Regions from separate parts of the Paraburkholderia sp. GAS41 genome, predicted to be linked through region 3. Evidence: riboswitches for the same ligand, from Rfam matches in the RefSeq annotation. Region 3 holds a riboswitch; each other region holds the start of a gene.
What was found. A riboswitch is a leader RNA that binds a small molecule or an ion and turns the genes downstream of it on or off. The one in region 3 is predicted to bind cobalamin.
Positions count from the first base shown of each region.

Region 1: it holds a riboswitch for cobalamin, as region 3 does, so the genes downstream of both, P3T43_RS14315 (precorrin-3B synthase) here and P3T43_RS19120 (CbtB domain-containing protein) in region 3, are expected to answer to the same signal.
Region 2: it holds a riboswitch for cobalamin, as region 3 does, so the genes downstream of both, P3T43_RS29320 (TonB-dependent receptor domain-containing protein) here and P3T43_RS19120 (CbtB domain-containing protein) in region 3, are expected to answer to the same signal.

Region 1 covers NZ_JBNDMK010000008.1:228,269-232,457, reverse strand. Annotated here, with positions in the region: gene P3T43_RS14325 (cobalt-precorrin-6A reductase) at 1-421, opposite strand, end outside; gene cbiE (precorrin-6y C5,15-methyltransferase (decarboxylating) subunit CbiE) at 418-1,692, opposite strand; cobalamin riboswitch at 1,777-1,971, shown strand; gene P3T43_RS14315 (precorrin-3B synthase) at 2,061-3,602, shown strand; gene P3T43_RS14310 (precorrin-8X methylmutase) at 3,595-4,189, shown strand, end outside.
Region 2 covers NZ_JBNDMK010000027.1:99,636-103,824, forward strand. Annotated here, with positions in the region: gene P3T43_RS29320 (TonB-dependent receptor domain-containing protein) at 1-1,401, opposite strand, end outside; adenosylcobalamin (AdoCbl) riboswitch at 1,759-1,848, opposite strand; gene P3T43_RS29325 (ABC transporter ATP-binding protein) at 2,003-2,629, shown strand; gene P3T43_RS29330 (sugar efflux transporter) at 2,713-3,999, opposite strand; gene P3T43_RS29335 (beta-galactosidase) at 4,175-4,189, opposite strand, start outside.
Region 3 covers NZ_JBNDMK010000013.1:109,988-114,176, reverse strand. Annotated here, with positions in the region: gene P3T43_RS19130 (cystathionine gamma-synthase family protein) at 1-1,085, shown strand, start outside; gene P3T43_RS19125 (CbtA family protein) at 1,229-1,975, opposite strand; gene P3T43_RS19120 (CbtB domain-containing protein) at 1,989-2,198, opposite strand; adenosylcobalamin (AdoCbl) riboswitch at 2,229-2,356, opposite strand; gene P3T43_RS19115 (histidine phosphatase family protein) at 2,532-3,095, shown strand; gene P3T43_RS19110 (GNAT family N-acetyltransferase) at 3,305-4,189, shown strand, end outside.

The DNA.
Region 1 (4,189 bases), on a different contig from region 3:
TCTCGTCGAGATGCGCGAGCGGTTCGCGGCCGAGTGTGAACAGCGGATGCGAGAACGGCTCCATGGCAGCCGTCAGCCCGGCCCAGTTGTCCGTCATGCGCCAGTCGTCGCCGCGCTGAGCTTGCCAGGCCGGACGGCGCAGCGCCCAGCACGGAACCTGCGCGACGCGGCTCGCGGCGAATGCGTTCGCGCTGATCCGCGCGGCGTAGGGATGCGTGGCGTCGACCAGCAAGCCGATGCGCTCGTCGCGCAGATAGCGGGCCAGTCCATCCGCCCCGCCGAAGCCGCCGACTCTTACCGAGCAGGCAAGATCCGCAGGCACTTTGCCGAGTCCGGCGAGGCTGTACACGTCTTCGGGACTGAGTTGGCGTGCGATCTGCAAGGCGTCGCCGGTTCCGCCGAGTAGGAGGATGCGGGTCATATTTCTCGCACGATGCCACCAGCGTGGCCGGAGTCGGGATCTGCCGCGGAATCGCCCACCGGTTCGTCATGCTGTTTGATGACTTCAAGCAGCGTGATAGGCAACGCCTGGCGCCATGTATCGAAGCCACCCAGCGGCTGCGCCTCGGCGAGCGCCATGCGCGTGAGGGTGCCACCATGTTGCGCGCGCCACGCGACGAGCACCGCCTCGCCCTGCAACGTCACCGCGTTCGCGATCAGCCGGCCGCCGGGCCGCAACTGCGCCCAACACGCCTCGAGGACGCCTGGCGTGGTCACACCGCCGCCGATAAAAATCACATCGGGCGAGGCCAGCCCCTGAAGCGCCTCGGGCGCCCTCCCCGCGACCAGTTGCAAACCCGGCACGCCGAGCGCGTCGCGATTGTGTTCAATGAAACGTTGACGTTCCGCATGGCCTTCGATGGCGATGGCGCGGCACGCAGGATGCGTGCGCATCCACTCGATACCGATCGAGCCGCTGCCCGCGCCGACATCCCACAGCAGTTCGCCAGGCGTCGGCGCCAGACGCGCGAGCGTGACGGCGCGGACATCGCGCTTGGTCAACTGACCGTCGTGACGAAACGCGTCGTCGGGCAAACCGGGCGTGAGCGGCAGGCGTGGTGCGCCATCCGCCGCGTGGCATTCCAGCGCAACGAGGTTGAGTGCCGCGACCGCCGCGCCGGACCATGCATCCGCGCGACCGTCGAGGCGCCGTTCCCGCTCGCCGCCCAGATGTTCCAGCACGATCATGCGGGTAGCGCCGAAGCCGCGCGAAGTGAGCAATGCCGCCAGTGCGGCCGGAGTGGCGCCGTCGGCACTCAGCACGAACAGCCGCGCGCCGGCGTGCAAATGGACGTTCAGCGTAGCAAGCGGCCGACCCACCAGAGAGACCGCAGTCACCTCCTGCAAAGGCCAGCCCAGCCGCGCCGCCGCCAGCGACAGCGACGACGGCGCCGGCAGCACGCGCAATTCAGCGGCCGGCAGTTGACGTGCAAGCGTTGCTCCCACGCCGAACAGCATCGGATCGCCGCTGGCGAGCACGCACACTGGGGTATTGCGCAGAGCCAGCACGGGCGCGATATCGAAAGGACTCGGCCATGCTGCGCGCCGCGCCGCGAGACGCGCGGGCAACATCGCCAGATGCCGCTCGCCGCCGAATACCACGGCCGCGTCGAGCAGCGCACGGCGGGCCGGCCGCCCCAACCCGGCAAAACCGTCATCGCCGATGCCTACCACGGTCAGCCATGCCGGCATGAATCCATCCTCATACTGAATCTCAATTGATCCGCTGCGGGCCGCCAATCAAGCTTGCCGCGTCGTTGTGCTGTTCGAAAAAAGGCATAATACCGTGTCGCCGGTGCCCTTCGGGGCCGAAGAGGGAACACAGATCACTGTGGCTGCCCCCGCAACTGTATGCAGCGAGTTCGCGCCTTGTTCTGAGCCACTGGTTCAACCGGCTACGCCGGCGCCCGGGAAGGCCAGCGCGAATCACGACCTGCCAGCCAGGAGACCTGCCGGCCAGACTGTTCGTGCAAGCCTTCGTCGGGCGGGGTGTACCGATGCCGCAGCATATCCTTCACCGGCATGCTCGGGCGGTCGCGCGACGCTAACCCGGTGCTCTCTTGACTCACGCGTCATCCTCGTCCATTGATCCTGTTGCCGCCCGTCCGTCGGCGTGTCCGGGCTTGCTGCGCATCGTCGCCGCGCTCGATGGCGGCATCTGCCGGATCAAAATGCCAGGCGGCGTGTTGCGCGCGAGCGAGGCGCGTGCGATTGCGGATGCGGCGGAGCAGCACGCGAGCGGCGTGATCGAGATCACCAACCGGGCGAATCTGCAGATCCGCGGGGTGCTGGCAGGACACGAGGCGGTGTTGAGCGAGCGGCTCGTCGACGCCGGGTTTGGGCCTGCGACTCTTGCTGCGATTGAGGCACTTCTCATGTCAGCGGCACGTGCCGCCAGCGCCGCCGACGACGTCCGCAACCTGATGCTCAGCCCCAGCGCCGGTCGTGATCCACAGGCGCTAATCGATACGCGCCCTCTCGCCGGACAGCTTCTCGCGCTATTGCAAAGCGAGCCGCGTTTTACCGCGCTCTCGCCGAAATTCGCGCTGCTGCTGGACGGCGGCGAGCAACTGGCGATGGTCGAGCATCCGCACGATGTCTGGCTTGCTGCGATGTCCACGGATGATGGTGTGCGATTCGCCTTCGGACTGGCGGGTTGTCCGCCCGTGGCGCAAGTGGAGTCCAGCGGCGCCGGCACGCGTCCAATGCCTGTCGAACCGGCACCGGCTCCGGCATGCACAAGCGAACCGATGCAGGCACTCACAAGCGAACCAGCACGCGCAAGCAAACCCGCCCCGGCACACCCAACCGCATCCACCCCCGCACTCGCCGCAGTACTGCCCTCGCAAGTGCCCGCGTTGGCAAACGCACTGCTGCAGACGTTCCTCGACCTCGCTGCGCCCGATCACACACGCATGCGCCATCTGCTTGAGGCTCACCCGCTGGAAGCGGTCATGCAGCGCACGCAAACCTACCTCGATTTCCCGCTAGTCATCGAGCCCGCGCTCGCGCAATGGCATCGCGCGTCCGCCGACGCCTCGCTGCGCTTCGGCGTCCATCCGCAACGCGCGCCGGGAACCTGGCAGGTGGGCGGCCAGGCGCCGCTCGGACGTCTCGACGCGGCGACCCTGCGCGCGCTCGCCAGCATCGCCGAAGAATCGGGCGACGCCACGTTGCACATGACGCCATGGCAAAGCGTGCTGCTGCCCGACATCGCCGCCGACGCCACCGCAGCCGTCCTCGCGCGCCTCGCCGCACTCGGTTTCGCCTGCGATCCGACCCAGCCTCTGGCCCGCCTGATCGCCTGCGCCGGCTCGACCGGTTGCGCAAAGAGCCTCGCCGACACCAAGACCGATGCGTTGCGTCTCGCCTCGCTTTTGCCAGCCGCCGTCGAGCAAGTGCATCTGAGCGGCTGCCCGCGCTCATGCGCGGCCGCGCATCGCGCGCAGTACACCCTGCTGGCGGCAGCCGAGTGCCATTACGACCTTTATCGACGCAGCGACGACCAGCCCGGCTTCGGCCAGTGCGTCGCGCGCCATCTGACGATTGAACAGGCGGCCGACGCCCTCGCACGGCTGGCCCGGAGCCCCATTGATGCTTGATTACATTCGCGACGGTCAGGAGATCTATCGCCAATCCTTCGCGACGATTCGCGCGGAGGCCGACCTGTCGAGCATCCCCGCCGACCTCGAAAAACTCGCCGTACGGGTGATCCACGCCTGCGGCATGGTCGACGTGGTCGACGACTTGCGTTTTTCCGCCGACGCCGGCGCCGTGGGCCGCGCGGCGCTCGCAGGCGGTGCGCCGATCCTCTGCGACGCGCGCATGGTCGCCGAGGGCGTCACGCGTACCCGTCTGCCGGCTGACAACCCGGTGATCTGCACGCTCGGCGATCCGACTGTGCCCGCCATGGCGCGCGAACTCGGCAATACGCGCTCGGCGGCAGCGCTCGAACTGTGGCGGCCGCATCTGGCAGGCAGCGTCGTGGTGATCGGCAATGCGCCGACCGCGCTGTTCTATCTGCTCGAGATGCTCGACGCCGGCGCGCCTCGTCCCGCACTGATTCTCGGTTTTCCGGTCGGCTTCGTCGGCGCGGCGGAATCGAAAGCGCTGCTCGCCGAACACAGCCGTGGCGTGCCCTATGTGATCGTCAAGGGACGACGCGGCGGCAGCGCGATGGCCGCCGCCG
Region 2 (4,189 bases), on a different contig from region 3:
GACCGTATCGCTGCGCTCGGGCAGCAGGTTCGGATTCGCGTAGCCCGGATAGTACAGATCGTCGAAAGTCGGCAGACGGAATGCGTTGCCGTACGAGAGCCGCGCCGTATAAATCGGCGTGATTGCACAAGCTACCGCGACATTGCCCGTATTGACCGACTGCCCCTCGACAATCTCGTGACGCCCCGCGAGGAACACGGTCAAATCACCTAACGTCGCCGATTGATGCAGTGAAACGGCGGAATCGTTGCGGGTCGGAACGCCTGTGGGAATGTCGACGGGCAGGAAGGCTTGTTCGCGTGAGAAGTCGTACGCGAGCTTCGTTTCGCCGGACAGCGGCAGGTTGAAAAGACTCAAACCGTGCTCCTGATGGGTCAGCGAAGTCGACGTGCTCAAACGCGTCGAATCGATTTCGTCGGTCGGGATGCCCGGAGTGTTCGTATACAGGAACTGACGATCGTTCGCGTAGCCGACTGACTGGTCGAACTGGGTGAACGGCGTGATGTCCAGGTGGAATGCCACGCCCGTCGTCAGCTGATGATCGAGTTGCCGGTCGTCGCCGCCCGCATCGTCATACGAGAGATCAGACTTGTGGTACAGCGCAAACGTGGAGATCGACCAGTTATCGTGTGCATAGCCGAGGCGTGCGTCCACGTTCTGCGCGTGGTACGGATTACGGCCATCCTCGTGGCCATAGGCCCATGGCGCGGTCGCGTCGATGCCCGCGGTGTTGTAGTCGTGCAGGCCCAGCGAGTACGTCAGACCGGACAATGCCGCGAGCGGACCGGTGGACGGGATCGCGCCCGACGTGCGCACCTGCGTGTCGAAGGTCTTGTTCGAGCCGCCGCCAGCGGAAATCGTGGTCTGGTTCGGCTGATTCGACGCGTGGTTCGTGAACAGTTGCACCACGCCGCCCATGGCGTCGGCACCGAATGACGCGGCCGCAGGGCCCGAAATGACTTCGACACGATCGAACGCGGAGGTCGGCAGATCCGCCCACTCGACCTGGCCGGTGGTCGCGGAACCGACGCGGATACCATCGATGAACACCGCGACCTGATTCGCCGATGAACCTCGGATACTGACGCCGGCCAACGAACCCGGCCCGCCGTTTTGCGTAATCGTGACGCCCGGCAGCGTGGCGAGGGCCTGCGTGATACTGGGGTCGATGGGAGACAGCCGGGCCAGATCCGCACGCGTGAGAACCTGCGTCGAGGCGTAGCGCTGATCGAACGATTGCGGCAGGTGCTGGGTGTCGCCGGTGACGAGAATATTCGGCAGCGTGGTGGCTGCCGCAGCCTGTTGATCCGGCTGCGGTAACGACACGTCGTCCGCGGCATGCGCAAGCTGGCACGCCGAAACGGTCAGAGCCGAAGTGATGATCAAACGACGGAACTTCATAAGGGACAACCTGATTATTAGAAGAATGGATGACATGCTGCGCACGCGAACGCAATGGTTCGAAGTCCGATGCATGTCATTACAAAATGCTTTCTTTTGCGAAACCGGGGCAGCGCTAACCGCAGCGGAGTGTGGGCGGCACCATCATCTCGCGGGCCGCCTGATTAGCGCACCTTAGCGACCTGCGTGCTCGCGCGCCGATGCAAGCGCCAATAGAAACGCGCAACGCAGACTCGCAACGGGACACGAAGCGGAGCCATCGGCGGAATAGGGGTCTAGCTGGAAGTCCGGCTCACAGACAAGGTCGGTCATGCAGATATCTCCAGGGGATTACGCGCCCCAAAGTCGGAAGAGGGATACGACGCCGAGGTCTGACTTCCGGTTCAGGCTGCAACCGGTCACAGTGGCGCGACCGCGCTGGATTTTCACCAGCTTCCACGAGTCGTACGGGCGGTATTTTACGGGTGATCCGATGCCGGTTGAATTTTTTCTGGCCTGGCGTGGGAGGGATTAGACACGGCAGAACGCCCATGCAGCGCGATCAGCACGTCTTCACCGTCGAAGGAATGTAAACTTGTCAGTCTGAGAAAACGGATGAACCATGCTTAGATTCGACAACCTGTGCAAACGCTACGGCGAACGCACTGTCTTTTACGGATTGCATTACAGCGCCAGCACGGGCTGCGTTGCGCTGAACGACGAAAGCGGTAGCGGCAAGTCCACCTTGCTCGCCGTTCTCGCCGGAGAGATCGAACCAGACGCGGGCGAGGTCTGGATTGGCGGCCATTCGCTGCGTACCATTCCGCACGCGGCGAAATCCGCCCTCACCTACATACCCGAAGACTGCCTGACGTTTCCGCTCGAAACCGGGCGTGAGTTTCTCGAACGCGTGGCTGCGCAAAGAAATGCGACGCTCGAGCCATACACGCTCGAACTGGCAAAGCGCTTTGGCCTGACGTCGCATCTTGAGAAACGCTTCGAGCAGATGTCGTTCGGCACGCGCAAGAAAATGTTCCTCACGGCGACTTCGGTTGGCGCGCCCACTGTCGTCATTGCCGATGAACCTGCCGGCGGGCTCGATGCCGCCGCGCGCGCAGTGCTGGTCGATCTGTTTAAAGAGTTGGGCAAGCAGCGGGTGGTTTTCTTTACGAGCTACGATGCCGCATTCACGCAGGCGTGCGAAGCAAAATCGATCAGTTTTGCAGATCTTGCTACCGCGAGCCCATGAGGCTCTTGTGAGGCTGATGTCGCGGCTTGCACGTACGAGCCAGCGTCATCTTCCCCGTTCAGATCGAGCCCAATGCCGGACGCCTAGCGGCTCGGCCAGCGCTCCTGAACGTAGCGCGCCCAGCGCCGCCACGGTGGATCTGCGAACAGGATCAGTGCCACCAGCGCGAGACAGCCGCAAAACAGGAAGGTGCCCCGATAGCCGACACCCGCGACCAGCAACCCCGATAGCACGCCCGACAGAATCGAGCCGACCCGCGACGAGTTGAAGAACAATGCCGTGGCCGCCCCGGGCGTGCGCGGCATCAGATCCTGCACGTAAGTCATGCCAAGACACGACGTCACCGCCACCACGAAGGCGTTGAGCGCCTGCATCGGAATCAGCAACGACACGGAACCCACCGCGGCCACGCAGATGAAATACAGCATATGCACGCCGGCGCACGCTGCAAGCCAGCGCAGTTTGTTGAGCGTCGCACCGCGGGCGCCGAGCGCCAGCATCATCGGAATTTCGAGGAAGGCGCCCAATCCGAGCATGATGGATACGTCGATGCTCGAGCCGTGCAGACCGCGCACGACATAGAGCGGCAACACGATCATGGTCGCGTTGGCGGCGAGGCCGATCAGCGTCAACGCCAGCACCGAGCGCCAGATCACGCGCGACGACGCGACCGGGTGAACGAAATCCGGCTTGACCGGCGTCTCGGGTTCGACCGTGGTGACTTCCAGCGATGATGCCGGATCACCGGGCACGTGGTCCGGCACCTCGGGCAAGTCCTCGACCGGCGCCTCGTGCATGCGCCAGATGATGACGCCCGATGCGACGAAGCACGCCGCCGCGAACAGAAACAGCCCATAGAAGCCGATCCCGGCCAGCACCAGCGCACCCACGGAGGGCCCGAATACCCACGCCACCGACAGCACCGTGCGCAGCGTTGCGGTGGCAAAGGTCCGTTCGGACTCGCTCGTCACGGGCAACGCCGCGCGGCCGAACGAAAACACCAGCGACAGGGCCGAACCGCCCGCGCCGAGAAACGCGATCCCAATGATGAGAAGCGCGCGGTAATCGCGCACGAAACACAGCAACAGAAATCCGAGCGCCGCTGCGCCCAGCGCCGCCAGCAGCAGCGTACGGTGATGACCGTGGCGATCGGACCATTTGCCGGCCCAGCCGCTCGCCGCCACCCCACTCGCCGCAATCAGCGTCATGAACAGCCCGAGCTTGAGCGGTGTCATGCCGGCTCGCTCCACACCGAACAGCGACAGGTACGGCGCGGTGAACGACATGGCGACCCCGAGCATCAGCGTCGCGCCCGCCAGCGACATGAAGGACGGGATGCGCGTGAGACTGACGAGCCGGGAGTAGTTCATCGATGAGGTCATGCTGACTGCATACACTCGGACGGGGAATCCGCTCAGTGGATGTAGCTAGCTGTCGGCAATGGCACGCGTGCCGACCTCCCCGGAAGGTGGCCGGCACGACGCACGGGTGAACCGGCAGTATGCCAAAGCTTGCTGGATCGCGTTAGCGCGCCCGCTGCCGGCGTCAGCGCATTTCGAT
Region 3 (4,189 bases):
CACCGGAGGGCGAAAGCGCGGGCCTCGTGTATAGCCGCTTCAATCACCCGAATCTGGAAATTGTCGAAGACCGTCTTGCGCTGCTCGACGGCTCCGAGTCCGCGGTGGTGACTTCGAGCGGGATGTCCGCGATTGCCGCGATTTTGCTGGCATTCCTGCGGCCCGGCGATTGTGTGGTTCAGTCTGTACCGCTCTACGGTGGCACCGAAACGCTGATTGCCAAGTTCTTGCCCGAGTGGGGCATTCGCTCGCAGGTGATCGAGGATGGGCTGTCGGTGGAGGCGATTCACGATGCGCTCGAAGCGGCAGCGCAAAAGGGCCCGGTGCGGATGTGCTACATCGAGACCCCGGCCAACCCGACGGATGCCCTGTTCGATATGGAAGGCTTGCGGCGTGAGATCGATGGATTCGAAACGCGTCACGGCTATCGCCCGCTTTCGGTGTGCGACAACACGCTGCTGGGTCCGCTGTATCAGAAGCCGGTGAAGCAGGGCATCGACATGTGCGTGTATTCACTGACGAAGTACATTGGCGGCCACAGCGATCTGGTGGCAGGCGGCGTCACCGGCAACCGCAACCTGGTGACGAAAGTCCGCTCGATCCGCAGCATGCTCGGCTCGCAACTCGATCCGCATTCCTCATGGATGATTACGCGTTCCATGGAGACGCTCGTGCTGCGGATGGAGCAGGCCGCGCGCAGCGGCAGCGCCGTCGCGCGATGGCTCGCGAGCAATCCTTATCATCCTGTGAAGGTCTTGCACCCGGAGCTGATCGAGGACCCTACCTATCAGGCGGTCTATCGGCGTCAATGCACGGGGCCGGGCTCGACGTTCGCATTCGTTCTCGACGGCGGCCGCGAGCAGGCGTTCAAACTCATCAATGGTCTGTCGTTGTTCAAGTCCGCCGTGAGTCTTGGCGGCACGGAGTCGCTGATCTGTCACCCCGCCTCGACGACGCATTCCGGCGTGCCCGCTGAAGCGCGTGCGAAGGCGGGTGTGTCGGAGGGGTTGATTCGGGTGTCCGTGGGACTGGAGCATCCGGACGATCTGATCGCCGACCTGTCGTACGCGCTGGAACACTGCTGAGGCGAGACGTGAAACGCCAGACGTGAGCGAAGCAAGATGAAACGCCCGCTGCGTGGCGGGCGTTTCACGAGGATGCTACAGATGGTTCGGCATCCGTACGAGGGAAGGGCGCAACCGAGTCAGCGGTTGCAACGCCTGACACCTCAGAGGTAAGCCGACTTGCCGATCATCCGGTCTGTCGATGCCGCGCGTTGGGCACGCTCGGCGAGCGCGCCGAACAGCAAACCGATCGTCGTCCACAAGATCACCTGCATGCCGATCGCCGCAACCCTGAATTTCCACAGCAGGACTGCGGGGAACGCGGCCGGCACCTCGTTGATCACGGGCAGCGCCAGCTGCACGGCACCGATGATCACGACAAAGACGAGGCCCGCTACGATCGACGCATTCCATTGGCCCAGGTGGGCAATGGCGTGCTTGCGTACCTTGAGCGAAAACACCATCGTGGCAATTGAAATGGCGATCATGAGGAAGAACAGCCCGGTGCGCATGCCGATCGTCTCAGGGTCGCCCACTGACGGTGGATTGGCCGGGTATTTGATGTTCGGTACGATCACGAGGGTGATGAAGGCCGCGAGCGCGAGCCACGCGGACAGCGGACGTGCGGGCAGTTTACTGACGCGGCCGAACGTGTAGGCGAACGTCAGTGCAAACAGTCCGCCGACGGCGGCGCTAAACGACACCACACCGGTCAATAGACCCAGCCCGGCTTGCGTATGCCGGCTGACGATTTCGGGCTCAGGCGGCTCGCCCTTTGCCGCATCGGCCTTGGCCTCGAAGGAAATGGCCTGATCGACCTGGGGTTCGCCGACCAGCTTGGCGAAACTAAACGTGAGGAGTCCCGCGGCCACGCCCGCAAGCATGCCGCGTACCAGCAATTTGCCGACCATGTTGGACTCCGCGTTAGTGGCAGGGGAAGCCAAGCAGGTGGCGGCCGTCGTGGACGAATTCGTGGACGTACATGCCGGGTACGAGCGATGTCGCACCCTCTTCGGCACCGACGAAATAAATGGCGAGCAGCATGATCAGGCCACCAAAGATAATCCATGGCATCAGTTCACGCAGCGGAATGGGAGTAGGCTCGGCGGCCGGATTAAAGACAGCGTCAGTCATGATTGACTTTCTCCAGGGGTTACGCGCCCCAATAGTGGATTGTAGAAGTGGCGCGGAGCTCGGGTCTGGCTTTCGGTTCGTACATGGACCGCTTACAGTGGCGCGACCGCGCCGGGCTTACACCGGCTTCCGTGCTCCGCGCCAGAGCACATTCTACGCGCTAAACTTTGCCGGTCGGGGAAATGCAAGCTGGTGTTTGCCCGATCGATATGGCTTTCAGACTGGACTTTGCCGGTCGGGGAAACGCAAGCTGTCATTTCCCCAATCTGTATGGCTTTCAAACGAAAGGAAAAATTGGTGTGCAGCAGCATGGCTTTCAACTGAAAGGACTCGATGAATACGCGTGTTTTACTGGTCAGCCACGCAGCGACTTCCGCGATGCGTCAGGGCAGGTTCCCCGCTGGCGAGTCACTGGACGCACGGGGTGTGGCGGAGGTCATGGCCTGGCGGGAGCATCTGGCCGTAGCCGAAGACGCGATGTCGTTCAGTAGTCCTGCGGCCTGCGCGCGTGATACTGCGCGGGCGTTCGGCATCGAGCCACGGGTCGCGTCTGAACTCGCGGACCTGGACTATGGGCAATGGCGCGGCCGGCGGCTTGCGGATATCGCGGACGAAACACCACATGAACTGGCAGCATGGACTCGCGATCCCAATGCGGCTCCGCATGGCGGCGAATCCTTCGTCCAGCTTCTCGCGCGGGTTGGCAGATGGCTCGATGCGTTGGACCCGACGGCGAGTGTGGTCGCTGTTACACATGCCTCAGTCATCCGTGCCGCTCTGATCCATGCACTGCGCGCGCCCGCGCTGTCATTTTCTCGCATTGAGATCGCGCCACTCTCCGTTGTCGAATTGCGGCGTTCGACTCGCGGATGGACATGGTGGCCGGCGCAGTCATGATGGCGCGTGTCGATTCCGTTCGCTATACGTGACACAAACGTGAGCGCTGGAAAAAAATATACTGGTTGACTGCGCGAACGAGGTACCACGTAATGTCGTCGTGCCCACGCAGCGCGTCGCCTCCAGCAATACGTAATCCCGGTTCAGCAAAGAACAGTTCCCGGCAGCCAATCGCGTTGAGCGATGGGTGACGGAGAAGGCGTAGCGGCGTGGATGAGAGTGTTTCGTCGGAAGAAGGCGCTCACATGGCGGAAATGGACGAGGTCGGTAGCAACAGGTGCCCTGATACAGCGGCCAATCTGTCCGAATTGGACGAGGCCGTGGCGTATCGACGAGAAGTCGTCGTGATCGAAACACTCGCTGCGTTTGCGGCCTTGCGTCAGCCGTGGAATGCGCTTGCTGCGGTGGCCGACAATGGCTCGCCGTGTTTGACATTCGAATACTGCGAACTGGCGGCCAGCCGTGTCATTGCCATGGGCGGTGTGGTGAATGTCGCGCTCGTATGGCGTGACAACGTGTTGCTGTCCTTGTGGCCCGTTTCGATCGTTCGCAAGGGCGTGCTGCGAGTCGCGAAGGCGCTGACCTGCGGCAGCGATGAAGAATACGGTGGGCCGCTCCTCGACGGAAACGCAGACGCAATCCGTGAACGCTATGCGGTCGCGCTGGCAAGCGTGATGCAGGTCAATGCGGATGTTCTCGAGATCGGCATGGTTCAAGTGGACGGCCCGCTGGAAGCTTCGCTCGAGTGCATACCTCAGTCCTGGGTGTTGGCCCGGCTACCGGCACGGTGGCGCGGCCTCGACGGCTATTCGATTCGCCTCAATGAATTTCCCAGCTACGACGACTTCCTGGCGACGCTGCCCAAGGCCCTCCGTTCGAGTCTGCGCTATAACCGCAAACGGCTCGAAGCGAAGGGCGCGCTGGAAATTGGCTGGAGCACGACAGTCGCCGACGCCGAGTCGGTGCTGACATGGCTCTTCGCGAACAAACGAAAATGGGCAGTCGATCGCGGCGTCGACACGCCTTATCTGATGGACGATCGGGTACGCGACTTCTTCATTGGGATGGCGTCGCGGCTTGACCTGAAGACGACG